Regions from separate parts of the Micromonospora sp. R77 genome, predicted to be linked through region 2. Evidence: riboswitches for the same ligand, from Rfam matches in the RefSeq annotation. Region 2 holds a riboswitch; the other holds the start of a gene.
What was found. A riboswitch is a leader RNA that binds a small molecule or an ion and turns the genes downstream of it on or off. The one in region 2 is predicted to bind thiamine pyrophosphate.

Region 1: linked by a shared signal. The riboswitch ahead of MRQ36_RS06000 (ECF transporter S component) and the one ahead of thiE (thiamine phosphate synthase) in region 2 are both predicted to bind thiamine pyrophosphate.

The regions. Positions count from the first base shown of each region.
Region 1 is NZ_JALDST010000001.1:1,338,637-1,349,642, forward strand. Features, by position in the region: gene MRQ36_RS05975 (acyl-CoA dehydrogenase family protein) at 1-679, opposite strand, end outside; gene MRQ36_RS05980 (DUF6328 family protein) at 811-1,314, opposite strand; gene MRQ36_RS05985 (sugar isomerase domain-containing protein) at 1,412-2,161, opposite strand; gene MRQ36_RS05990 (aminoglycoside N(3)-acetyltransferase) at 2,158-2,970, opposite strand; gene MRQ36_RS05995 (alpha/beta fold hydrolase) at 2,967-3,791, opposite strand; TPP riboswitch at 3,869-3,974, shown strand; gene MRQ36_RS06000 (ECF transporter S component) at 4,048-4,638, shown strand; gene MRQ36_RS06005 (ABC transporter ATP-binding protein) at 4,759-6,174, shown strand; gene MRQ36_RS06010 (energy-coupling factor transporter transmembrane protein EcfT) at 6,218-7,018, shown strand; gene MRQ36_RS06015 (hypothetical protein) at 7,086-7,322, opposite strand; gene MRQ36_RS06020 (MTH1187 family thiamine-binding protein) at 7,655-7,951, shown strand; gene gndA (NADP-dependent phosphogluconate dehydrogenase) at 8,087-9,523, shown strand; gene MRQ36_RS06030 (hypothetical protein) at 9,583-9,771, opposite strand; gene MRQ36_RS06035 (isoprenyl transferase) at 9,842-10,642, opposite strand; gene recO (DNA repair protein RecO) at 10,651-11,006, opposite strand, start outside.
Region 2 is NZ_JALDST010000001.1:2,001,966-2,012,971, forward strand. Features, by position in the region: gene thiD (bifunctional hydroxymethylpyrimidine kinase/phosphomethylpyrimidine kinase) at 1-83, opposite strand, end outside; gene MRQ36_RS09155 (thiamine phosphate synthase) at 80-676, opposite strand; gene MRQ36_RS09160 (thiazole synthase) at 751-1,530, opposite strand; gene thiS (sulfur carrier protein ThiS) at 1,527-1,727, opposite strand; partial or broken gene thiO (glycine oxidase ThiO) at 1,718-2,816, opposite strand; partial or broken gene thiE (thiamine phosphate synthase) at 2,810-3,434, opposite strand; TPP riboswitch at 3,429-3,536, opposite strand; gene MRQ36_RS09180 (aldo/keto reductase) at 3,733-4,695, opposite strand; gene MRQ36_RS09185 (ABC-F family ATP-binding cassette domain-containing protein) at 4,760-6,439, opposite strand; gene MRQ36_RS09190 (class I SAM-dependent methyltransferase) at 6,481-7,089, opposite strand; gene MRQ36_RS09195 (hypothetical protein) at 7,215-8,282, shown strand; gene truA (tRNA pseudouridine(38-40) synthase TruA) at 8,344-9,177, opposite strand; gene rplQ (50S ribosomal protein L17) at 9,254-9,832, opposite strand; gene MRQ36_RS09210 (DNA-directed RNA polymerase subunit alpha) at 9,867-10,889, opposite strand; gene rpsD (30S ribosomal protein S4) at 10,986-11,006, opposite strand, start outside.

The DNA of each region.
Region 1 (11,006 bases), 660 kb from region 2:
CACCGGCGGCGAGCCGGGGCAGGAACCGCTCCTTCTGCTCGGTGGTGCCGAACATCTTCAGCGGCTGCGGCACGCCGATCGACTGGTGCGCCGAGAGCAGCGCGCCGATCGCCGGGCTCACCGAACCGGCCCGCATCAGGGCCCGGCAGTAGTGCAGGTTGCTCAGCCCCAGCCCGCCGTACTTCCGGTCGATCTTCATGCCGAAGGCGCCCCGGCGGGCCATCCCCTGGAACACCTCGTCCGGGATGGACGCGTCCCGCTCGATGGCCGCGCCGTCCACCTCGGCGTCCAGGTACGCCCCGAACCCGGCGAGGAACTCCTCGGCGCGCGCCACGTCGTCCGGGTCGGCACGCGGCCAGGGGTCGATCAGGTCGAGCCGGAACCGGCCGAGGAAGAGCTCCTTGCCGAAGCTGGGCCGGTCCCAGGCCGACTCGCGGGCCGCCTCGGCGACCTGCCGGGCCTCCTTCTCGGAGACCTGTCCCGCCTCGGCGGGCAGCGGTGCCGCCCCGCCGGCCTCGTCGACCGCCGCCGCCGTCGCCGCCGCCGCCTCGTCCCCGGGGGCTGCCGTCTCCTCGGCGGCCGGCCCGCCGCCGGCCGCCGGTGCGGCGTCGTCGATCGGGGCGACGCGGCCGGTGGGACCCCCCGTCCCGTCGGGTCGGCTGTTCTGTGTCGTGGTCACGGCTGCCTCCTCGAACCTCGGTCCGGCTGCGTCGACGTGCTCGACGAAAACGACGCTACCCCCGGGTGTTACCCAGGGGTAGCGTCCGCTGCACGTCCGATTTGGCGTACCGGCCCGTCCGTGGCGAGGGGTCAGTCGCCGGTGAGCACCTGCGGGTCGTCGTCATCGTCGTCGATGTCGTCGTCGCCCCAGCCGCGCCGAAGGAACGGCAGGAACATCCAGAAGGTGAGGAACCAGACCGCGGTGACCGCGGTGAGGATCAGGGCGGTCGAGCGGTGCAGCACGAAGTCGGTCACCAGCAGCACCGCGCTGACCATCGAGATCAGCATGAAGGCCAGGCCCCCGCTGGCCATCCGGTGCGCGAACCGGACCAGCTCCGGCTTGCGCCCCTGCCGGAACAACGCCCGGTGGAAGGCGACCGGCGAGATGATCATCGCGGCGGACGCGGCGGCGGAGAGCAACGCGACGATGTAGACGTCCTTCTGGAAGCCACTGGTCCGGGTGAAACCGTTGCTGAACGGCAGGGTCAGCAGGAACGCGAAGAGGATCTGCACACCCGTCTGCGCCACCCGCAGCTCCTGGAGCAGGTCGGCGAAGTTGCGCTGCCAGCGCTGCTTCTCGGTTTCCTTGGACACGCGCAACCTCCACGGAAGACGGTACTGCCGGCGGGGAGCACCCCGTCGGCAGCAACGCCAGTGCCCCGCCCGGACCTCGGCGAAACGCGACCCGCGCTCAGGAACCGCGGCGGATCCGGCCGGCGTACCGGGCCTCCAGCGCGGCGTTGTGCTCGTCGCCGCCGGTGATGTTGGCCGACAGGTAGACCGGGGGCCGCTCCCCCGCCGCCAGCAGCCGGGCGCACACCTCCGCCACGATCTGCTGGGCCAGCAGGGCGGCGGTGATCGAGGAGACCGCGCCGACCGCGCCGCCGTCGGGCAGCGGCAGGGTCGCGTCGCCGTACGGGGCGCCGTTGTCGAGCACCACGTCGGCGAAGTCGGCGAGCTTGCGCCCCGACGGGTGGCGGGACGTCATCCGGCCGGAGTGCGCGGTCGAGGTGATCGCCACCAGGGCGTGCCCGCGCTGCTTCACCAGCGACGCGAACTCCACCATCGCGCCGTTGACGCCGGAGTTGGAGGCGAGCACGAAGATGTCCTGCGGGCGTACCGGGGCCAGCTCGTAGAGCCGGTGCGCCACCGCCGGGTCACGCTCCAGGTGCGGCCCGAGGATGCTCGCGGGCTCGCCGCCGTGCAGCACCAGGTCACGCAGCGCGATCCGGTTGGTGGGCACCAGCCCGCCGGCCCGACCGGCGATCTCCATGGCGAGCGCCTCGGAGTGCCCGGTGCCGAACGCGTGGATCACCCCGTCCGCCCGCAACGCCTCGGCGACCAGGTCGGCGGCCCGCCCGACCGCCTCCCGCTGCCCGGCGGCCACCCGGGCCATCGTCGCGGTCACCGTCGCCAGGTACGCCTCGGCGCTCACCGTCATGCTTCCTCCGTCCGTCGGTTACGGGCCAGCCACTCCACCGCGAAGCCGACCGCCGCGCGCTGCCGCACCAGCCGGCCCTCCCCGGCACCGACCGGCCCCACCCGGACCGCCCCGGTCGCCTCCAGGTCGCGGCCCAGTTGCCCGAAGTCGCTCTCGTCCAGGTCCACGTCGTCCCACCACACCCACTCCCGGCCGCCGTCGCCGGTCCGCACGGCGGCCCCCAGCCGCGTCCGCGGTGCTCCGGGCCGGCGGTACTCCGCCAGGTGCAGCGAGGTGTTGGAGCCGTGGTCGACGCCGAGCAGCAGCACATCGGCGCCGAGGTCGTAGAGCCGGGCCAGCGGGGAACCCTCGCCGAGCATGTCGGCCCGGGAGTGGTCGGCGACGATCCGGCCGGCGGCCGGACCGACTGCGGCGAAGGAGACCTGCGGGTGGTCGCTGCGCAACGCGCCGGGCCAGGTGCGGACCTGCTCGGCGAGCGCGCCCATGAACCGGCTCGGGCTCAGCGCCGGGTCGAAGCCCGGCAGCTCCGCCCGGATCACCGGCCACCAGTCCGCCGGCACCGGCGGGTTGCACCACCCGGCCGGATCGCTGTTCTCCGGGGTGTGGGTGGGCACCACCAGGGTGCCGTCCGGTCCGAGCACGTCGCGCAGCGCCAGCACCACCGTCTCGGGGCCGCCGCAGACGAACCCGAGCCGGCGCAGCGCCGCGTGCACCAGGACGACCCCGCCGGGGCGTACACCGAGGTGGTGGAACTGCGCGGCGAGCGACGCGCGGGTGTGCGGCCGGGCCGGCGCGGACGCCGCGGTCACCCGCCGACCCGGGCGAGGATCGCCTCGGCCAGCGGACCGGGGGCCGTGTCGGGGATCCAGTGGCTGACGCCGGGGAGCACCACGAAGCGGAAGTCGCCGGTCACGTGCCGGGCGCACGCCTGCGCGGCGGTGCGGCCGATCGCGACATCCCGGTCGCTCCAGACGAAGGTGGTCGGCACCTGCACCGGCGGGATGGCCTTCATGTCCGCTCCGGACATCGCCCGGTACCAGTTCAACGCGGCGGTCAGCGCACCCGGCTCGCGCAGCGGATCGACGTAGCGGGCCACCCGGGCGGCGTCGCCCACGTCGGAGAGCATCCGGCGCAGCACGGCCGCGTCGAACGAGAGCAGCACCCGCTCCGCGAGGTGACGTCTGCGGAACAGTGCCATGTAGGTCGACCGGGCCCGCTGCCCGAAGTCGGTGGCCAGCGCGTCCGCCATCGCCGTCGGGTGCGGCACCGAGACCGCGGTGAGGCTGCGGACCAGCTCCGGCCGCGCCCCGGCGAGCCCCCACGCCGTGACCGCGCCCCAGTCGTGCCCGACCACGTGCGCCGCCGCGACGCCGAGCGCGTCGAGCACCGCCGCCGCGTCGTCCACCAGCTCCGGGATCCGGTACGCCCCGACCTCCGCCGGCCGGGCACCCGGCGAGTAGCCCCGCTGGTCCAGCGCGTACGTGCGCAGCCCGGCGGCGTGCAGCGCGGGCAGCACGTCGTCCCACTCCCCGCTGTGCTGGGGGAAACCGTGCAGCAGCAGGACGGGCGGGCCGTCCTCAGGGCCGCCGGTGTGCACCTCGAACGTCAGACCCCGCGCCTCGACCCGCATGATCGCCACCCTACCCAGCAAGCGGGTCCTGCTGGGTCGTCGACGCAGGTCGGTGCTAGCGTCTGCCGAGACAACTTCACATCCGACAGGGGAGCGCACAGCGCTGAGAGTGCGGGCACCGCCCGCAGACCCTCGAACCTGATCTGGGTAATGCCAGCGCAGGGAGTTCGGTCGACCTCCAGCCGCGCCGTGGTCCGGTGACAACCGGGCGCGGCGTGCGTCTTGCCTGGTTCGTACCACTGAACTGGGAGCATTCATGAACCACACGGACAGCAACCGCTGGCGCACCATCGACATCGTGGTCGCCTCGGTGATCGCGGTCGCCTTCGGCGTCATCTTCTGGGCCTGGGGCCTGGTCTGGAGCGCCACCGAGGGTGCCTTCGCCTTCTTCCCGCCCGCGCAGACCCTGCTCTACGGCGTGTGGCTGATGCCGGCCGTGCTGGGCGGGCTGATCATCCGCAAGCCCGGTGCGGCGCTGTACTGCGAGACGGTCGCCGCGGTCGTCTCCGCGCTGCTGGGCAGCCAGTGGGCGGCCACCGTCATCCCGCAGGGCATCGTCCAGGGCCTCGGCGCCGAGCTGGCCTTCGCCGCCTTCCGCTACCGCTCGTTCCGGCTGCCCACCGCGCTGCTGGCCGGCGCGTTGACGGGGCTCAGCGCCGCGCTCTTCGACTTCTTCGTCTGGAACGCCGCCTACGACCTGTCCAGCTACCGCCTCCCGTACGCGCTGCTCACCATCGTCAGCGCCACGATCATCGCCGGCGCCGGCTCCTGGCTCCTGACCCGCGCCCTGGCAGCCACCGGCGCCCTGGACCGCTTCCCCGCCGCCCGCGACCGCACCCTGGTCTGACCCCCTGCACCCCCACCCTGCCGAGTTGATCATGGAGTTGACGGCGATGTGGATCTCTGAAACGTCCGTCAACCTCATGATCGACTCGGCAGGGTGGTGCCGGGAAGGAGGTGGGGGCCGGTGGGTGCGGTAGTTCTGCGGGGGTTCGGGTGGCGGCACGCGGGGCGGCGGGCCTGGGCTCTGCGGGGGGTGGAGCTGCGCGTCGAGCGTGGGGAGCGGGTGCTGCTGCTGGGGGCGTCGGGGGCGGGTAAGAGCACGCTGTTGGCCGCGCTCGCCGGGCTGCTGCCCGCGGACTCCGGGGAGCAGGAGGGCAGCGTCGAGATCGACGGACTCGACCCGCGCGCGGGCCGCACGCAGGTCGGCGTCGTCTTCCAGGACCCGGAGAGCCAACTGGTGATGGCCCGGTGCGGCGACGACGTCGCGTTCGGGCTGGAGAACCGGGGCGTACCGGCGGCCGAGATCTGGCCCCGGGTGGACGAGGCGCTGCACCGGGTCGGCTTCCCGTACCACCGGGACCGGCCCACCGCCGCCCTCTCCGGCGGCGAACAGCAACGCCTCGCGCTCGCCGGGGCGCTGGCCCTACGGCCGACGCTGCTGCTGCTCGACGAGCCGACCGCCAACCTCGACCCGGCCGGCGCGGCGCTGATCCGGCGGGCCGTCGCGGACGCCGTCGACGCCGACACCACCCTGATCCTGGTGGAGCACCGGGTCGCCGAGGCGCTGCCGCTGGTCGACCGGGTGGTCGTCCTCGAACCCGGCGGCGGGGTCCGGGCCGACGGACCGCCGGCCGCCGTCTTCGCCGCGCACGGCGACGCGCTCGCCGCCGAAGGGGTCTGGGTGCCGGGTCGGACCGTGCCGCCCCGGCCCGCGACCACGCCCGCCGGGGAGCCGCTGATCACCGCCGACCGGCTCGGCCTGCCACCCCGGCTGGCGGAAACCGATCTTCGGGTACGCGCCGGCGAGGCGCTCGCCGTGCTCGGCCCCAACGGCGCCGGCAAGTCCACCCTGGCGCTGCTCCTCGGTGGCCTGCTCCGCCCCGGCACCGGTACGGCCACCGCCACCCCCGCCCTGGCCGGCCGGGACGCGCGCACTCCCCCGCACCGCTGGCGGGCACCCGCCCTGGCCGGGCGGATCGGCTCGGTCTTCCAGGACCCGGAACACCAGTTCGTCACCGGCACCGTGCACGACGAACTGGCCCTCGGTCCCCGCCGGACCGGCCAGCCCGAGCCGGCCGTCCGGGCCACCGTGGACGCCCTGCTGGAGCGGCTGCGACTGGCGAAGCTGGCCGGTGCCAACCCGTACACCCTCTCCGGCGGGGAGGCGCGGCGGCTGAGCGTGGCGACCGCCCTGGCCACCGCGCCCCGCCTGCTGATCTGCGACGAGCCCACCTTCGGTCAGGACCGGCGGACCTGGCTCGGGCTGGTCGACCTCTTCGCCGAGCTGCGCGACGCCGGGCACGGCATCGTCGCGGTCACCCACGACACCGACTTCGTCGCCGCACTGGCCGACCGCACTCTCACCCTGGAACGCCGATGACGACCACCGCCGCACCCGAGCGCGCCGTCACCCCGGAGCGATCGTGATCGACGTGCAGCCGGTGGCGGTGCCCGGCGCACCGCTGGCCCGGCGGAACCCGGTGGCGAAGCTGGCCGCCGCGATGGTCTTCTCGTTCGTCCTGATCGCCACCCTGGACCCGGTGGCCCCGGCGCTGGCCATCGCCGCCGAGCTGGCCCTGCTGCCGCTCTTCGGCATCCGCTACCGGGTGCTGGCCCGGCGGGCCTGGCCGCTGCTGGCCAGCGCCGGGGGCATCCTGGTCACCCTGGTGCTCTTCGCCGCCGACCGGTCCGGGCGGGTGCTGCTCGACGCCGGTCCGGTGGTGGTCACCTCGGGGGTGCTGGTCGCCGCGCTCGGCCTGGTGCTCCGGCTGCTCGCCGTGGCGCTGCCCGGGATCATCGTCTTCGCCACCACCGACCCGACCGACCTGGCCGACGCACTGGTGCAGAACGCGAAGGCGCCGGCCCGGTTCGCCATCGGTGCGCTGGCCGCGTTCCGGCTGGTGCCGCTGCTGGAGCAGGAATGGCAGATGATCAGCATGGCGCGCCGGGCCCGGGGGGTGGACGCCGGGCGCAATCCGCTGGCCAAGCTGCGACTGTTCGCCTCGACCGCATTCGCGCTGCTGGTCGGGGCGATCCGCCGGGGTACCCGGCTGGCGGTGGCGATGGACGCCCGTGGCTTCGACGCCGGGACGCCACGTACGGTCGCCCGGCGGCAGGACTTCACCCGGGCCGACGCCCTGCTGATCGCCGGGGCGGCGGCGTTGGCCGGCGGGGCGCTCACGGTCAGCGTCCTGCTGGGCACCTTCCGCCCGCTGATCGGCTGACCGACTGGTCGCTCCGGGGCGGTGTGGTTGCCGTTGCCGGGGCGACGACAACCACACCGGGGCCGGGTCAGCTGCGGCGGAAGGCGTACCGGCGGGCCTGGCCCTTCTGCTGGGCACGGCCGGCGAACCGGGCGTCCCGACCCGGCGGCGGACCGGCCTTCGGTGGGGCCGGCGACTCCACCGGCAGGGCGACCGGTGCCGCCGGGGCCACCGCGATCGTGTCGAGGTCGGGTGGGGTCAGGTCCACCAGGGACGGCTCCACGGACGGCTTGCGGGACTTCTTCGGACTGCGCTTGGCGGGCATCCACTACCTCCTTCTCACCGACGACCCTCCGTCGCATTGGACGGACGGACTCGGCGACGCGGGACCGGCCCACGGGGCCGGTAGCCGGGTTCCGACCACGACGACAGGGTCCGGCCGGACGAGCACGGGAAACGGGTCCGTCCGGGCGACGGGTCCGACCACGACGAGGGCCACGAGCCGCGGCAGTGGAGGAGGCGGACGCCCGGAAGCGGACAGCTCCGCGGCGGACGGCGGCGGAGCAGGCTCGACGATGAGGGCGTCAGTTACGCATGCCGACACGCTAACCGGCCGCCGGGCCGTTCCGCAGCCGATTTACTGGCACCATCGGCGGCATGCTGATCGCGTTCTCCATCACCCCGCTCGGCGTGGGTGAGTCCGTCGGCGACCTGGTCGCCGACGCCGTCCGGGTGGTCCGCGAGTCCGGACTGCCGAACCGCACCGACGCCATGTTCACCACCGTCGAGGGCGAGTGGGACGAGGTGATGGCGGTGGTGAAACGGGCGGTCGACGTGGTCGCCGCCGAGGCGCCCCGGGTCGGCCTGGTGCTGAAGGCGGACCTCCGCCCGGGTGTCACCGACGCGCTGACCGCCAAGGTCGCCCACGTCGAGGCCCGCCTCGCCGAGGACTGACGCGCGAGGGCTGACGGACGAACGCCGACCACCGAGCGTCACCGGAACCGCACCAGCCGTCGACGACCCGGCCCGGGCCGCCGTCGACCGCGATACGGTCGCAGCACGGCGACACGACGAGAGGTGGCGGTACGAATGGCGGAGCGGGCGCAGATCGGCGTGACCGGGTTGGCGGTGATGGGTCGTAACCTGGCCCGGAACCTGGCCCGCAACGGCTTCACCGTGGCGGTGCACAACCGTTCGCCCGAGCGCACCCGCAGCCTGGTGGCCGAGCACGGCGACGAGGGCGCCTTCGTGCCGGCGGAGTCCCTGGCGGACTTCGTCGACTCGCTGGAGCGGCCCCGCGCGGTGATCGTCATGGTGAAGGCCGGTGCCCCCACCGACGCGGTGATCGACGAGCTGGTCCCGCTGCTCGACGAGGGTGACATCGTCGTCGACTGCGGCAACGCGCACTTCGCCGACACCCGCCGCCGGGAGGAGGCGCTGCGCGGGCACGGGCTGCACTTCGTCGGCACCGGCGTCTCCGGCGGCGAGGAGGGGGCGCTGCGCGGCCCGAGCATCATGCCGGGCGGCTCCGCCGAGTCGTACGAGAAGCTGGGGCCGATCTTCGAGAAGATCGCCGCGCAGGTCGACGGCACCCCGTGCTGCCGGCACATCGGGCCGGACGGGGCCGGTCACTTCGTCAAGATGGTGCACAACGGCATCGAGTACGCCGACATGCAGCTCATCGCCGAGGCGTACGACCTGCTGCGGGCAGGGCTGTCGGCCGGGCCGGCGGAGATCGCGGAGATCTTCCGGGAGTGGAACGGCGGCGAGCTGGAGTCGTTCCTCATCGAGATCACCGCCGACGTGCTGGCGCACACCGACGCCGCGACCGGCCGGCCCTTCGTCGACGTGGTGCTCGACCAGGCCGAGCAGAAGGGCACCGGCCGGTGGACCGTGCAGAGCGCCCTCGACCTGGGCATCCCGATCACCGGCATCGCCGAGGCGACCTTCGCCCGGTCGCTGTCCGGCCACGCCGACCAGCGCGAGGCCGCCCGCCGCGCCTTCGCTGACGCGGGCGCGAAGTGGCAGGTGGACGACCGGGAGACGTTCGTCGAGGACGTCCGGCGCGCGCTGCTGGCCAGCAAGATCGTCGCGTACGCGCAGGGCTTCGACCAGATCCGCGCCGGCAGCCGGGAGTACGACTGGGACATCGACCTCGGCGGCACCGCCACCATCTGGCGGGGCGGCTGCATCATCCGGGCCCGTTTCCTGGACCGCATCCGCGAGGCGTACGACGCGGAGCCGGACCTGTCGACGCTGCTGGTGGCCCCGTGGTTCGCCGACCGGGTCGGTGCCGGGGTGCCGGGCTGGCGGCGGGTGGTGGCCGACGCGGCCCGGGCGGGCGTGCCCACCCAGGCGTTCTCGTCCTCGCTGGCCTGGTTCGACGCGCTGCGCGCCGAGCGGCTGCCGGCCGCGCTGATCCAGGGGCTGCGGGACAACTTCGGCGCGCACACCTATCACCGGGTGGACCGGGCGGGCTCGTTCCACACGCTCTGGGGCGGGGACCGCTCCGAAGTGGAGGCGTGAGGGCCCGCCCACACGTTAGCGCCGTCACCCTCGCAGGTGACGGCGCTGACGGGAGTCGGTCAGAAGAAGCGACGCTTGCGCTTCGCTTTCTGCGGCCGGAGCATGTCGGCGCCCTTGGTGAGCAGTCGGCTCACCCCGGACGGGCCACGCCGGGCCTCGAGGGTCGTGCTGAGCCGGCGGGCACCGGCCGCGGCCAGCGGCACCGCGACCGCCATGACCGCCCACTGGGCAATACGCTTCTGAATCATGTGGGTTCACCTCCGCAATTGGCTGCTACCCCTACCGGTACCCAGCCCGCCACGTCGGTAAGCGTGCGCTCTACAGCACCGGGGCCACCGGATTGGGCAGCGCGCCGCCGAAGCGGCGGTCCCGCTGGGCGTAGAGCTCGCACGCGTACCACAGGTGACGGCGGTCGAAGTCCGGCCAGAGCGTGTCCAGGAACACCAGTTCGGCGTACGCGCTCTGCCAGAGCAGGAAGTTGGAGGTGCGCTGCTCGCCGGAGGGCCGCAGGAAGAGGTCCACCTCGGGGATCTCCGGGTGGTAGAGGTATTTCTGGATCGTCTTTTCGGTGATCTTGTCCGGGTGCAGCCTGCCGGCGGCCACGTCGCGGGCGATGGCGGCGGTGGCATCGGCGATCTCCGCGTGCCCGCCGTAGTTGACGCAGAACTGGAGGGTCAGCGTCGAGTTGCCCCGGGACATCTCCTCGGCGGTCTGCAACTCGGAGATGACGCTCTTCCACAGCCGACCGGCCCGCCCGGACCAGACCACCCGGACGCCGAGGTCCACCAGCTGGTCGCGGCGACGGCGGATCACGTCCCGGTTGAAGCCCATCAGGAAGCGGACCTCGTCGGGCGAGCGCCGCCAGTTCTCGGTGGAGAACGCGTACGCCGAGAGGTAGGGCACACCCAGCTCGATGGCGCCCTCGATGGTGTCGAAGAGGCTGTGCTCGCCCTGCTCGTGACCCTTGGTGCGGGGCAGGCCGCGCTCCTTGGCCCACCGGCCGTTGCCGTCCATCACCACCGCGACGTGCCTCGGCAGGGCCTCGGCGGGCAGCGCCGGGGGCCGGGCACCCGACGGGTGCGGTGTCGGCGGCACCGGCTCGCGCCGGCCGGCCCTCATCGATCGGATCACTCGGTTCTCTCCCTGTTCACACCGGCCGTGCCCGGTCCGCCTGCGCCCGGTGGCGACGGGACCGTGCCGGCCGCGCCCCGGTCGACCAGCGGCAGCGAGCGTAACGCGCGCTCCAGGTGCCACTGCAGGTGCGCCGCGACCAGGCCGCTGCACTCCCGGCGTACCCCGGTCTCGGTGGCGTCGGCGAGCACCCAGTCGCCGGTGGTCAGCGCGGACATCAGGTCGATGGTGGCCGGCGCGGGGTGGGCCGCGCCGGGCGGCCGGCAGTCCGGGCAGACCGCGCCCCCCGCCGGTACGGAGAACGCCCGGTGCCGTCCCGGCGTGCCGCAGACCGCGCAGGCGGTCAACGCGG
Region 2 (11,006 bases):
GCGAAGACCTTCAGGTCGGCCTGGATCCCGGCACCGGCCCCGGAGTCCGAGCCGGCGATCGTGAGCACGGTCGTGGGGGTCACCTGAAAGCTCCCTCGAAGGCGCGGGTCAGCGTGGTGGCTGACTCGGTGGGGTCGTCGGATCGCATGACTGCGCCGAGCACCGCGACGCCGACGGCTCCCACCTCGACGCAGGCTCGGACGTGTTCCGGTGTCTCGATGCCGCCGAGGGCGAGCGCCGGCACAGGGCTGGCCTCGATCAGCCTTCGCAGTTCCCGCGCGTGCAACGGTGGCCCGTAGCCGGGTTTGGTCTTCGTGGGGAAGACGGGCGAGAGGGTGACGTAGTGCTCGGTGGTGAGGCGGGCCAGTTCCGGCTCGTCGTGGCAGGAACGGCCGACCAGGGCGAGCCGGGGCGGCGGACAGGGGCCGGCCGACGGCAGGTGGACGGCGTCGCCGTCGAGCGGGTCGGGGCCGGCGGCGATCAGGGTGCCGCCCGCGTCGGCGAGGATCGCCCGCAGCTCGGCCGCGAGGGCGGCGCGCTCGGCGCTGGGCAGGTCCTTCTCCCGCAGCACCACCCAGCGCACTCCCCCGCGCACCGCCGCCGCGACGACGTCCACCAGCGGTCCCCGCGCCACGCGCCGATCCGTCAACAGCACGACGCCCGACGGCAGCGCGATCCTGGACGGTTCGGGCCCCGCCGAGGGCCTGCTCCGTCCAAGATCCGCCGCCGGAGCCGCGGTGGGTGGCGGGGTCACAGGTCGGGCCTTCCGTCGTCGGGGGTGGAGGGGAGGGCGTGGTAGCGGCGCGCGATGCGGCCCGCGCCGTACGCCAGGTGACCGGCCTCGACGCCCAGGCGCATCGCGGTGGCCATCGCCACCGGGTCGGCGGCCCGGGTGACGGCGCTGGCCAGCAGCACGGCGTCGCAGCCCAGCTCCATGGCGAGCGCCGCGTCGGAGGCGGTGCCGATGCCGGCGTCGAGGATCACCGGCACGTCCACGCCCTGCCGGATCAGCCGGATGTGGTGCGGGTTGGTGACGCCCAGCCCGGAGCCGATCGGCGCGCCGGCCGGCATCACCGCGGCGCAGCCGGCGTCGGCGAGCCGGCGGGCCAGGATCGGATCGTCCGAGGTGTACGGCAGCACGGTGAACCCGTCCGCCACCAGCTCCTCGGCGGCACGCAGCAGCTCCACCCCGTCGGGCAGGAGGGTGCGCTCGTCGCCGATCACCTCGAGTTTCACCCAGTCGGTGTCGAACGCCTCCCGGGCCAGGTGCGCCACCTTCACCGCCTCGCCGGCCGTGTGGCAGCCGGCGGTGTTCGGCAGCAGCTTCACCCCGCACCGGTCCAGCAGGTCGAGCAGCCCGCCGGAGGTGCCGGGGGCGGTGTCCACCCGGCGCAGCGCGACGGTGACCAGCTCCGTACCGGAGGCACGGATCGCCTGCTCCAGCACGTGCAGGTTGGCCGCGCCACCGGTGCCGAGGATCAACCGGGACCCGAACGTGCTGCCGGCCAGTTCGAAGGACATCCCGCTCACCCGCCCTGAGCGGCGCTGAGCACCTCGACCCGGTCGCCGTCGGCCAGCAGCGTCGCCGGCCAGCCGCCGCGCGGCACCACCTCGCCGTTCACCGCGACCGCGAGGCCACGCCGCTGGTCGGTGACCGCGCGGACCAGGTCCGCCACGGTCGACCCACCGGGCAGCTCCCGCCCCGCGCCGTTGACGATCAGTCGCACGTCTCCTCCTCGATGGTGGTGAAGCGGTCCGGGCGGAAGGGGGCGAGCAGCGGGTCCGGCTCGCCGGTGACGATCAGCCCGGTGACCAGGTCGGCGGTGACCGGGGTGAGCACGATGCCGTGCCGGTGGTGGCCGGTGGCGGCGAGCACGTCGGGCCGGCCGGGCAGCGGGCCGAGGACCGGCGCGTTGTCGGGGGTGCCGGGGCGCAGCCCGGCGGTCGCCTCGACGAGGTCGTACTCGGCCAGCTCGGGGACCAGGTCGACGGCGGCGCGGAGCAACCGCAGCACCGCCCCGGCGGTCACCTCGGTGTCGCCGCGCTCCTCGACGGTCGCCCCGACCACCACCTCGCCGTCGGCCCGGGGCACCAGATAGACCGCTTCGCCGTCGGCGTACCCCCGGATCACGTGCCGGAAGCCCGGCGTGCCGCGACCGGGCGCGCGGAGCCGGAGCACCTGCCCCTTCACCGGGCGGACCGGGAGGCCGGTGAGCGCGGCGGCCCCGCAGCCGGCCGCGACCACGGTGACCCGCGCGGCCACGTCGGACAGGCGCTCCACCCGACCGGGCAGCAGCGTCGCGCCGGCCCGTTCGGCGGCGGCCCGCAGCGCGGTCACCAGCCGTCGCGGGTCGACCTGGTGGTCGCCGGGCGCGACCGCGCCGCCGCGCACCCGGGGGCCAGCGCCGGCTCGCGGTCGCGCAGCTGCGAGGGCGCAGCGGCGTGATCGGCAGCCCCAACCCCTGCTGGTACGACCAGAGTCGCCGCGCCTCCGCCAGGTCGTCCCCGGTCAACCCGACCAGCAGGGTCCCCTCGGTCCGGTAGCCGAATTCCTGCCCGGAGGCGGCGGCCAGCTCGGCGGCGAATCCCGGCCAGCGGGCGGCGGACTCGGCGAGCAACCCGGTCAGCTCGTGCTCACCGAAGTACGCCTCGGCGACCGGCGCCAGCATCCCCGCCGCCACCCGCGACGCCCCCGACCCCGGCGCGGGATCGTGCACCACGACCCGCAGTCCGCGCTGCGCGCACCGCCAGGCGATCGCCAACCCGATCGGCCCCGCCCCCACGACAGCGACATCCGGGAGCGCGGGCGTCAGCACGTCAGCGCCCCGAGCAGCTCGGCGGTGGCCCGGCCCGGATCGGCGGCCCCGGAGACCGCCCCGACCACCGCCACCCCGTACGCCCCGGCGGCGCGCAGCGCCGGCACCGCCGCCGCGGTGACCCCGCCGATGGCGATCACCGGTACGGCCACCGCTTCGGCGACCGCCCGCACCCCGGCGGCGCCGATCGGCGTGGGCAGGCCGGTCTTGGTGCCGGTGGGGTGGCAGGCCGACCCCGAGATAGCTGGCCCCGCCGGTGACCGCCGCGGCGGCGGCACCCGGGTCCCGGGCGGTGACGCCGAGCACGGCACCGGAGCCGAGCACCCGACGGGCGGCCGGCACCGGCAGGTCCTCCGCGCCGACGTGCCCGCCCGCCGCGCCCACCGCGAGCGCCACGTGCAACCGGTCGTTGACCAGGCACGCCGCCCCGTACGGCCGGCACAGCGCCAGCACCCGCCGGGCCAGCTCGTACGCCTCGCGGTCGGTGGCGTCGTCCTCGACCCGGACCTGGACGACCAGCTCGGCGCGGGCCACCGGCAGGACGGCGCGCAGCACGGTGAGCGGGTGCCGCCCCGGCCGGGTGTCGGTGATCAGATGCAGTCGTCCCAGGGACGGCACGGCAACACTCCTCCCTGCGCCGGCATTACCCGGATCAGGTTCGACGGTCGGGGGCTCCAGCCCCCCTCTCAGCCCGGTGCACCGGGCTCCCGTGGGTCACTTGCGGCCATACCGTACGACGCGCCGGGCGTCGGCGGAAGAGTCGGTGACGTTTTTCCCATTCACCGTCCGGAGTGGAGACCGGGACAGTGGGTGACCGCAGCCGCACGCCATGCTGTCCGGATGCCCTCGTCCGCCCGGGCCGGAGAAAGCCCTGCCCCGGCACCGTCGAGCGGGCCGGGGCAGGGACGAGCCGGGATCAGAGGATCGCGTCGAGGGCGTCCAGGTCCTCGTCGGTCGGCTGCCAGACGCCCGCCTCGGCGTTGGCGCGGACCTGCTCGGGCGTGGTGGCACCGGCGATCACCGAGGTCACCGCCGGCTGGGCGGCGAGCCCACCGATGGCCACCTGGAGCATGCTGAGCCCGCGCTCGGCCGCGTACGCCTCGATCGCCTCGATGGTGTCCCAGTTCGCGGCGGCGAGACGCTCGGCGTACCGGCCGCCGCCGGAGAGCCGGCTGCCGGTGGGCGGGGCCTGGTCGCGCCGGTACTTGCCGGTGAGCAGGCCGTTGGCGAGCGGGAAGAACGGCAGCATGCCGAGGCCGAACCGCTCGCAGGCGGGGATGACCTCGGCCTCGACGGAGCGCTCCAGCAGCGAGTAGTGGTTCTGCGCGGAGATGAAGCGGGCCCTGCCCTGGGAGGAGGCGGTCCAGTCGGCGTCGGCGATCTGCCAGCCGGCGAAGTTGGAGTTGCCGAGGTAGCGCACCTTGCCGGCGCGGACCAGGTCGTCCAGGGCGGCGAGGGTCTCGTCGATCGGGGTGCCCGGGTCGGGTTCGTGCATCTGGTAGAGGTCGATGTGGTCGGTGTCGAGCCGGCGCAGCGACGCCTCGACGGCCCGGGCGATGTAGCGCCGCGCGCCCCGGGCGCCGTGGTCGGGGCCGTTGAGCCCGTGCATGTCCATGCCGAACTTGGTCGCCACCACCACGTCGTCGCGGCGGCCCTTGAGCGCCTGGCCGAGCAACTCCTCCGAACCGCCCTGCGGCTCACCGTAGATGTCGGCGGTGTCGAAGAAGTTGATCCCGGCGTCGAGGGCGGCGTCGACGACCGCGCGGGTGCCGTCGAGGTCGAGCTTGCGGCCGAAGTTGTTGCAGCCGACGCCGACGACGGACACCACGAGCCCGGAGTCGCCCAGCCGGCGGTAGGTCATCTCAGTCACGAGATCCACCCTATGCCGGCTGTTAAGAGGGGGCCCCTTCACAACGTCTGGCGTTAACAGGGGGCCCCTCCTTTCACCCGACGTCCCAGACCGGCTCGGGCGGCTCGGTCACCTCGCCGTCGCCGCCGAACAGGAGGAACCGGTCGAAGGAGCGGGTGAACCAGCGGTCGTGGGTCACCGCGATCACCGTCCCGGAGAACGCGGCGAGGCCGGCCTCCAGCGCCTCGGCGGAGGCGAGGTCGAGGTTGTCGGTGGGCTCGTCGAGCAGCAGCAGGGTCGCCCCGGACAGTTCCAGCAGCAGCACCAGGAAGCGGGCCTGCTGGCCGCCGGAGAGGGTGCCGAACCGCTGGTCGCCCTGGCCGGCCAGCTCGTACCGGGACAGCACGCCCATCGCCGCGTGCCGGTCCATGCCCTTGCGGTGCTCGTCGCCCCGCCACAGGATCTCGACCAGGGTCTTCCCGGTCAGCTCGGGGCGGTCGTGGGTCTGCGAGAAGTGCCCGGGCCGGACCCGGGCGCCGAGGCGTACCACGCCGTCGTGGGCGACGGGGGCGAGCGCCGCCGCGCCGTCGACCGGCGGGTCGGCCGGGTCGGGGTCGGTGCCGCCCCGGGCGAGCAGCCGGAGGAAGTGGGACTTCCCGGTGCCGTTCGCGCCGAGCACGGCGACCCGGTCGCCGTACCAGATCTCCAGGTCGAAGGGGTAGGTCAGGCCGTCGAGTTCGAGCTGCTCGGCGACCACCGCGCGCTTGCCGGTCCGCCCGCCGGTCAGCCGCATCCGGATGTCCTGGTCCTTCGGGGGTACGGGCGGCGGCCCGGCCTCCTCGAACCGGCGCAGCCGGGTCTGCGCCGACTGGTAGCGGGACGCCATGTCGGAGTTGTACGCGGCCTTCTGCTTGTACATCAGCATCAGCTCGCGCAGCTTCTGGTGTTCCTCGTCCCACCGTTTGCGCAGCTCGTCGAGGCGGGCGTGGCGGGCCACCCGTGCCTCGTGCCAGCTCGCGAAGCCGCCGGGGTGCACCCACGCGCTGCCGCCCTCGACGGCGACCACCCGGTCGGCGGTCTGGGCGAGCAGTTCCCGGTCGTGCGAGACATAGAGCACCGACTTGCCGGATTCGCGCAGCCGCGCCTCCAGCCAGCGCTTGCCGGGCACGTCGAGGAAGTTGTCCGGCTCGTCGAGGAGGAGCACCTCGTCGCCGCCGCGCAGCAGCAGCTCCAGGGCGAAGCGCTTCTGCTGGCCGCCGGAGAGGGTGCGGACGGGCCGGTCCCGGGCGGCGTCCCAGGGCAGGTCGAGGACGATGGTGGCGACGGTGTCGAAGAGCACCTCGGCGTCGTACCCGCCGGACTCCCCCCAGGCGGCGAGCGCGTCCGCGTACGCGAGCTGCGCCTTGCCGGCGGCGGAGCTGTACTTGCCGCGGACCTCGGCGTCCCGCATGGCCGCTTCGGTGGTGACGAGCCGGCGGCCGGCGTCGCGCAGCGTCGGCGGGGCGAGCGAGAGGGCCAGGTCGGCGAGCGTGGAGTCGTCGCCGATCATGCCGATGAACTGCCGCATCACGCCCAGCCCGCCGGAGCGGGCGATCACGCCGGTCTGCACCGGCAGGTCGCCGGCGACCATCCGCAGCAGGGTGGTCTTGCCGGCGCCGTTCGGGCCGACCAGGGCGACCTTGGCGCCCTCACCGACCCGGAACGACACGTCGGTGAAGAGCTCCCGGCCGTCGGGCAGCAGGTGCCCGACGGATGCCACGTCCACATATCCCACGCCGGCATCCTGCCCGAGCGACCGGGGCGGCCGACACCCGATTACCGGGTGACCCGCAGCACCCGGTAGCCCTTCTGGCTGGCCTGCCGCTCCACCTGCCAGCCCTGCTCGTCGACGAGCCACCGGTGCAGCGAGTCGCCGCCGAGGTGCCGGGCGACCACCAGCCAGGCGACGCCGTCCGGGGCGAGCCGCGGCAGCCAGCGGCGCAGCAGCTCGTGCAGGTCGCTCTTGCCGATCCGGATCGGCGGGTTGGACCAGATCTCGGCGAACGAGACGTCGGCCGGTACGTCGTCGGGGGCGGCGACCCGGACCCGGTCGGCGGCACCGACCCGGGCGGCGTTGGCGGCGGTGAGGTCGCGGGCGCGCTGGTTGACGTCGACCGCCCAGACCGTGGCGGTGGGCGCGTGGTCGGCGAGCACGCAGGTGATCGGCCCGAAGCCGCAGCCGAGGTCGAGCAGTGCCCCGGTGGTGTCGGGGGCGGGCAGTTCGGCCTTGCGCAGCAGCACGGCGGTGCCGGCGTCCAGCCGGTCGGCGGAGAAGACCCCGCCGGCCGAGGTCAGCGTGTAGTCGCGCCCGGCGACGGAGAACTCGACCTCGCGCGGGTGGGCGGTGGTCGCGGGTTCAGCGGTGAAGTAGTGGTCGCCGGTCACGTCGCGCATTGTCGCACCGTGCCGGGCCCGGCTCGTCGACGGTGGGCGGGCGCAGTGCGACGCCACCTCGCCAGAATTTCCCGATATTACCCCCGAAAGGGATATTCAGCCCTAGTGTGTGCGACATGGTGTATCGGTACGAGTCCGCTGAGGACGCCTTCCTGGAGTCCCCGGAGCCGGGAGCCGACCCGTCGGCGCCCGGCGTCGGTGCGCCCCCTCCCGCAGGCCCCTCCCCCTCCCGCTTCCCCACCCCGTCGCTGCCCCGGCCCACCCGGGCGGTCCACCCGTCGCTCCCGCCGGCGGCCCGGCCCACCGTGCCGGTGCCCAGCACGCCGATCCCCCCGGCCGCGCCCACCACGCTCAGCCAGGTGTACGCGGGCACGCCGCCGCCCCGCCAGCCCCGGACCGACCGGAGCGGCGGGGGACGCGCCTGGCGGGTGCTCATCGGCGGTGCCGCCGTCGTGGCGCTGCTGGCACTCAGCGGACTGGCCGGCGCGGCACTGCTCAAGGACCGGCAGGTCGTACCGGAGCCGGTCGCACCCACGCCGCAGCCCCAGGCCGAGCAGTCCGCCGCCACCTCGGGGCACGACCTGGACTCGCGGGACACCGACCAGGTGGCGCTCACCGTCAAGGAGGTCTTCCCGGGCCGGACACTGGTGGTCACCGACGGCCGGCCCGCCTACCGGGTGCTCAAGACGCAGGCCAGCACCAGCTGCGCGGTCGCCGCCACGGACGAGGTCGCCGACCTGCTGGTCCGCCTCGGCTGCAACCAGGTGGTCCGGGCCACCCTGCGCTCCCCCGACGGCGACTACCTGCTCACCGCGGGCCTGCTCAACCTGACCGACCTGGCCAGCGCCCAGCGGGTCCGGGACCGGCTCCGGCAGCTGCTCGACGAACGGCAGGGCCGGTTCCGGGGCATGACCGCCGGCGACGACACCGAGGCGGTGGCGACTTCCGCCGCCCGGGTCGGCTGGCAGGTACGCGGCCACTACCTCGCGTACTGCCTGGTCACCCGGGCCGACGGCGAACGGGTCGGCACCGACGACGCGAAGGCGCGGGAGGCCCTGACCGACCTGGTCCAGCAGTACCTCAGCCGTGGGGTGCTGGAGCGCCGGGCGAACGGCGGGATCACCGGGCAGCCCACCCCGCGGGAGAGCACCGCCGACCAGGAGAACTCCCGCGGCGAGAACTGAACGTCCGTCGGGAAGGGCCGGTCGACCCTCGGGGTGGACCGGCCCGTTCGACGTGGGCCGGTCAGCCCTCGGCGACGGGCACCCGCAGCCGCCGGGTGAGGTCGGCGCGGCGGGCGTACTCGGCCGGGTCGGTGGGGTAGCCCACCGCCACCAGGGTCAGCCCGTGCGCGCCGGCCACGGTCACCTCGCTGGAGCGTTCCCGGCGGGTGAGCAGGCCGGCCGGCCACTCGACCGGCCGGCGGCCGTCCCCGGCCACCAGCATCGCCCCGACCAGGCTGCGCACCATCGCCTGGCAGAACGCGTCGGCCTGGACGGTGGCCACCAGGATGCCGTCCGGGTCCCGCCGCCAGTCCAGCCGGGTCACCTCGCGCAGCGTGGTGGCGTGCTCCTTGCGCCGGCAGTACGCCGCGAAGTCGTGCTCCCCCACCAGGCCGGCCGCGGCGGCGTTCAGCGCGTCCAGGTCCAGCGGCTTCGGCCAGGCGAGCGTGTCGTGCCGGCGCAGCGGCTCGGCACCCCAGGGGGCGTCGGTCACCCGGTACTCGTAGCGGCGGTAGGTGGCCGAGAAGCGGGCGTCGAAGTCGCTGGGGACCTCGGTCATCGCCCGGACCCGCACGTCGGTGGGGAGCAGCCGGGCCAGCCGGCGCAGCAGCCGCCCGTCGTGCTCCCGCCACACCGTGGCAGGCAGGTCGAGGTGGCAGACCTGGCCGGTGGCGTGCACCCCGGCGTCGGTGCGACCGGCCACGGTCAGCCCGGTCGCGGTGCCGGCGCCGAGCACCAGGTCCAGCGTCTCGACGAGCACCCCGGCGACCGTGCGCCGGGTCGGCTGGGGCGCCCAGCCGGAGAAGTCGGTGCCGTCGTACGACACGTCCAGCCGGAGCCGGATCCGCTCGTCCACCTCGTACCTCCCGGTCACGGCGTCGGGCCCGGCACCCCCACGGGAGGGGTGCCGGGCCCGACGCTGCTGCCTGTGCTCAGGCCTTGTTCTCGGTGGCCTCGGTGGCCTCGTCGCTGTCCTCGCGGGCGGCGGCGGTGTCACCGGAGGCGTGCACCGGGGCCTCGGAGTCCTGGTCGACGTCGGCGTCCGCCGGGGTCGACTTCGGGGTCTCCTCGGCCGGGGCGAGCGCCTCGACCTTGTCCTGCTGGGCGGCCTTACGGGCGGCGGTCTTCTTGTTCGCCTTGGGCTCGGCGACCTGAAGCTCCTCGACCAGCTCGATGATCGCCATCGGAGCGGCGTCACCCTTGCGCGGACCGGTCTTCACGATCCGGGTGTAGCCACCGTTGCGGTTGGCGTACCGGGGCGCGATCTGGTCGAACAGGGCGTAGACCACGTCCTTGTCCTTGACGACGCCCAGCACCCGCCGGCGCGCGGCGAGGTCGCCCCGCTTGGCCTTGGTGATGAGCTGCTCGGCCAGCGGACGGAGCCGCCGGGCCTTCGTCTCGGTGGTCTGGATCTTTCCGTGCTGGAACAGCGCGGTGGCCAGGTTGGCCAGCATCAGCCGCTCGTGCGCGGGGCTGCCGCCGAGGCGGGGGCCCTTGGTGGGCGTGGGCATGCTTGGTGCTCCTCAGGTGTGGCGGCAGCGCGGACTAGAGCTGCTCGGTCTCGCGGTAGTCGTCGGTGTCGTAGTCGGCCTCGCCGAAGGCGTCCACGACGTGCGCCGGGTCGAAGTTCGGAGCCGAGTCCTTCAGCCCGAGACCCATCCCGGCGAGCTTCATCTTGACCTCGTCGATCGACTTCTGACCGAAATTCCGGATGTCGAGGAGGTCGGCCTCGGTACGCCCGATGAGCTCACCAACGGAGTTGATGCCCTCGCGCTTGAGGCAGTTGTAGGAGCGGACGGTGAGGTCCAGCTCCTCGATCGGCAGGGCCAGGTCCGCCGCCAGCTGGGCGTCCTGCGGGGACGGCCCGATGTCGATGCCCTCGGCGGTCTCGTCCAGCTCCCGGGCCAGCCCGAAGAGCTCCACCAGCGTCGAGCCGGCCGAGGCCAGCGCGGTACGCGGGCCCATCGACGGCTTGGTCTCGACGTCGATGATCAGCCGGTCGAAGTCGGTCCGCTGCTCGACCCGGGTCGCCTCGACGCGGTACGTCACCTTGAGCACCGGCGAGTAGATCGAGTCGACCGGGATCCGGCCGATCTCGGCGCCGGCCTGCTTGTTCTGCGCCGCCGTGACGTAGCCACGACCCCGCTCGACGGTCAGCTCCATGTCGAGCCGGCCCTTGCCGTTCAGGGTGGCGAGCTTCAGGTCCGGGTTGTGCACCGAGACACCGGCCGGCGGCTGGATGTCACCGGCGGTCACGTCGCCCGGGCCCTGCTTGCGCAGGTACATGCTGACCGGCTCGTCGTGCTCGGAGCTGACGCAGAGCTCCTTGATGTTCATGACGAGCTCGACCACGTCCTCCTTGACACCGGGGATGGTGGTGAACTCGTGCAGAACACCGTCGATCTTGATCGAGGTGACCGCCGCACCCGGGATGGACGACAGCAGCGTACGCCGCAGCGAGTTGCCCAGGGTGTAGCCGAAGCCCGGCTCCAGCGGCTCGATGGTGAACCGGGAGCGGGTCTCGTTGATCGACTCTTCGGAGAGAGACGGTCGCTGGCTGATGAGCATTTCTTCTCTTCTCTTCCGGGGCGCCCGCTATTTGACGCCCACGACACAAACTGTTCCGGTGGCCCGCCCCGCAGGACGGGCCACCGCAACGAGCCCTTACTTGGAGTAGAGCTCGAC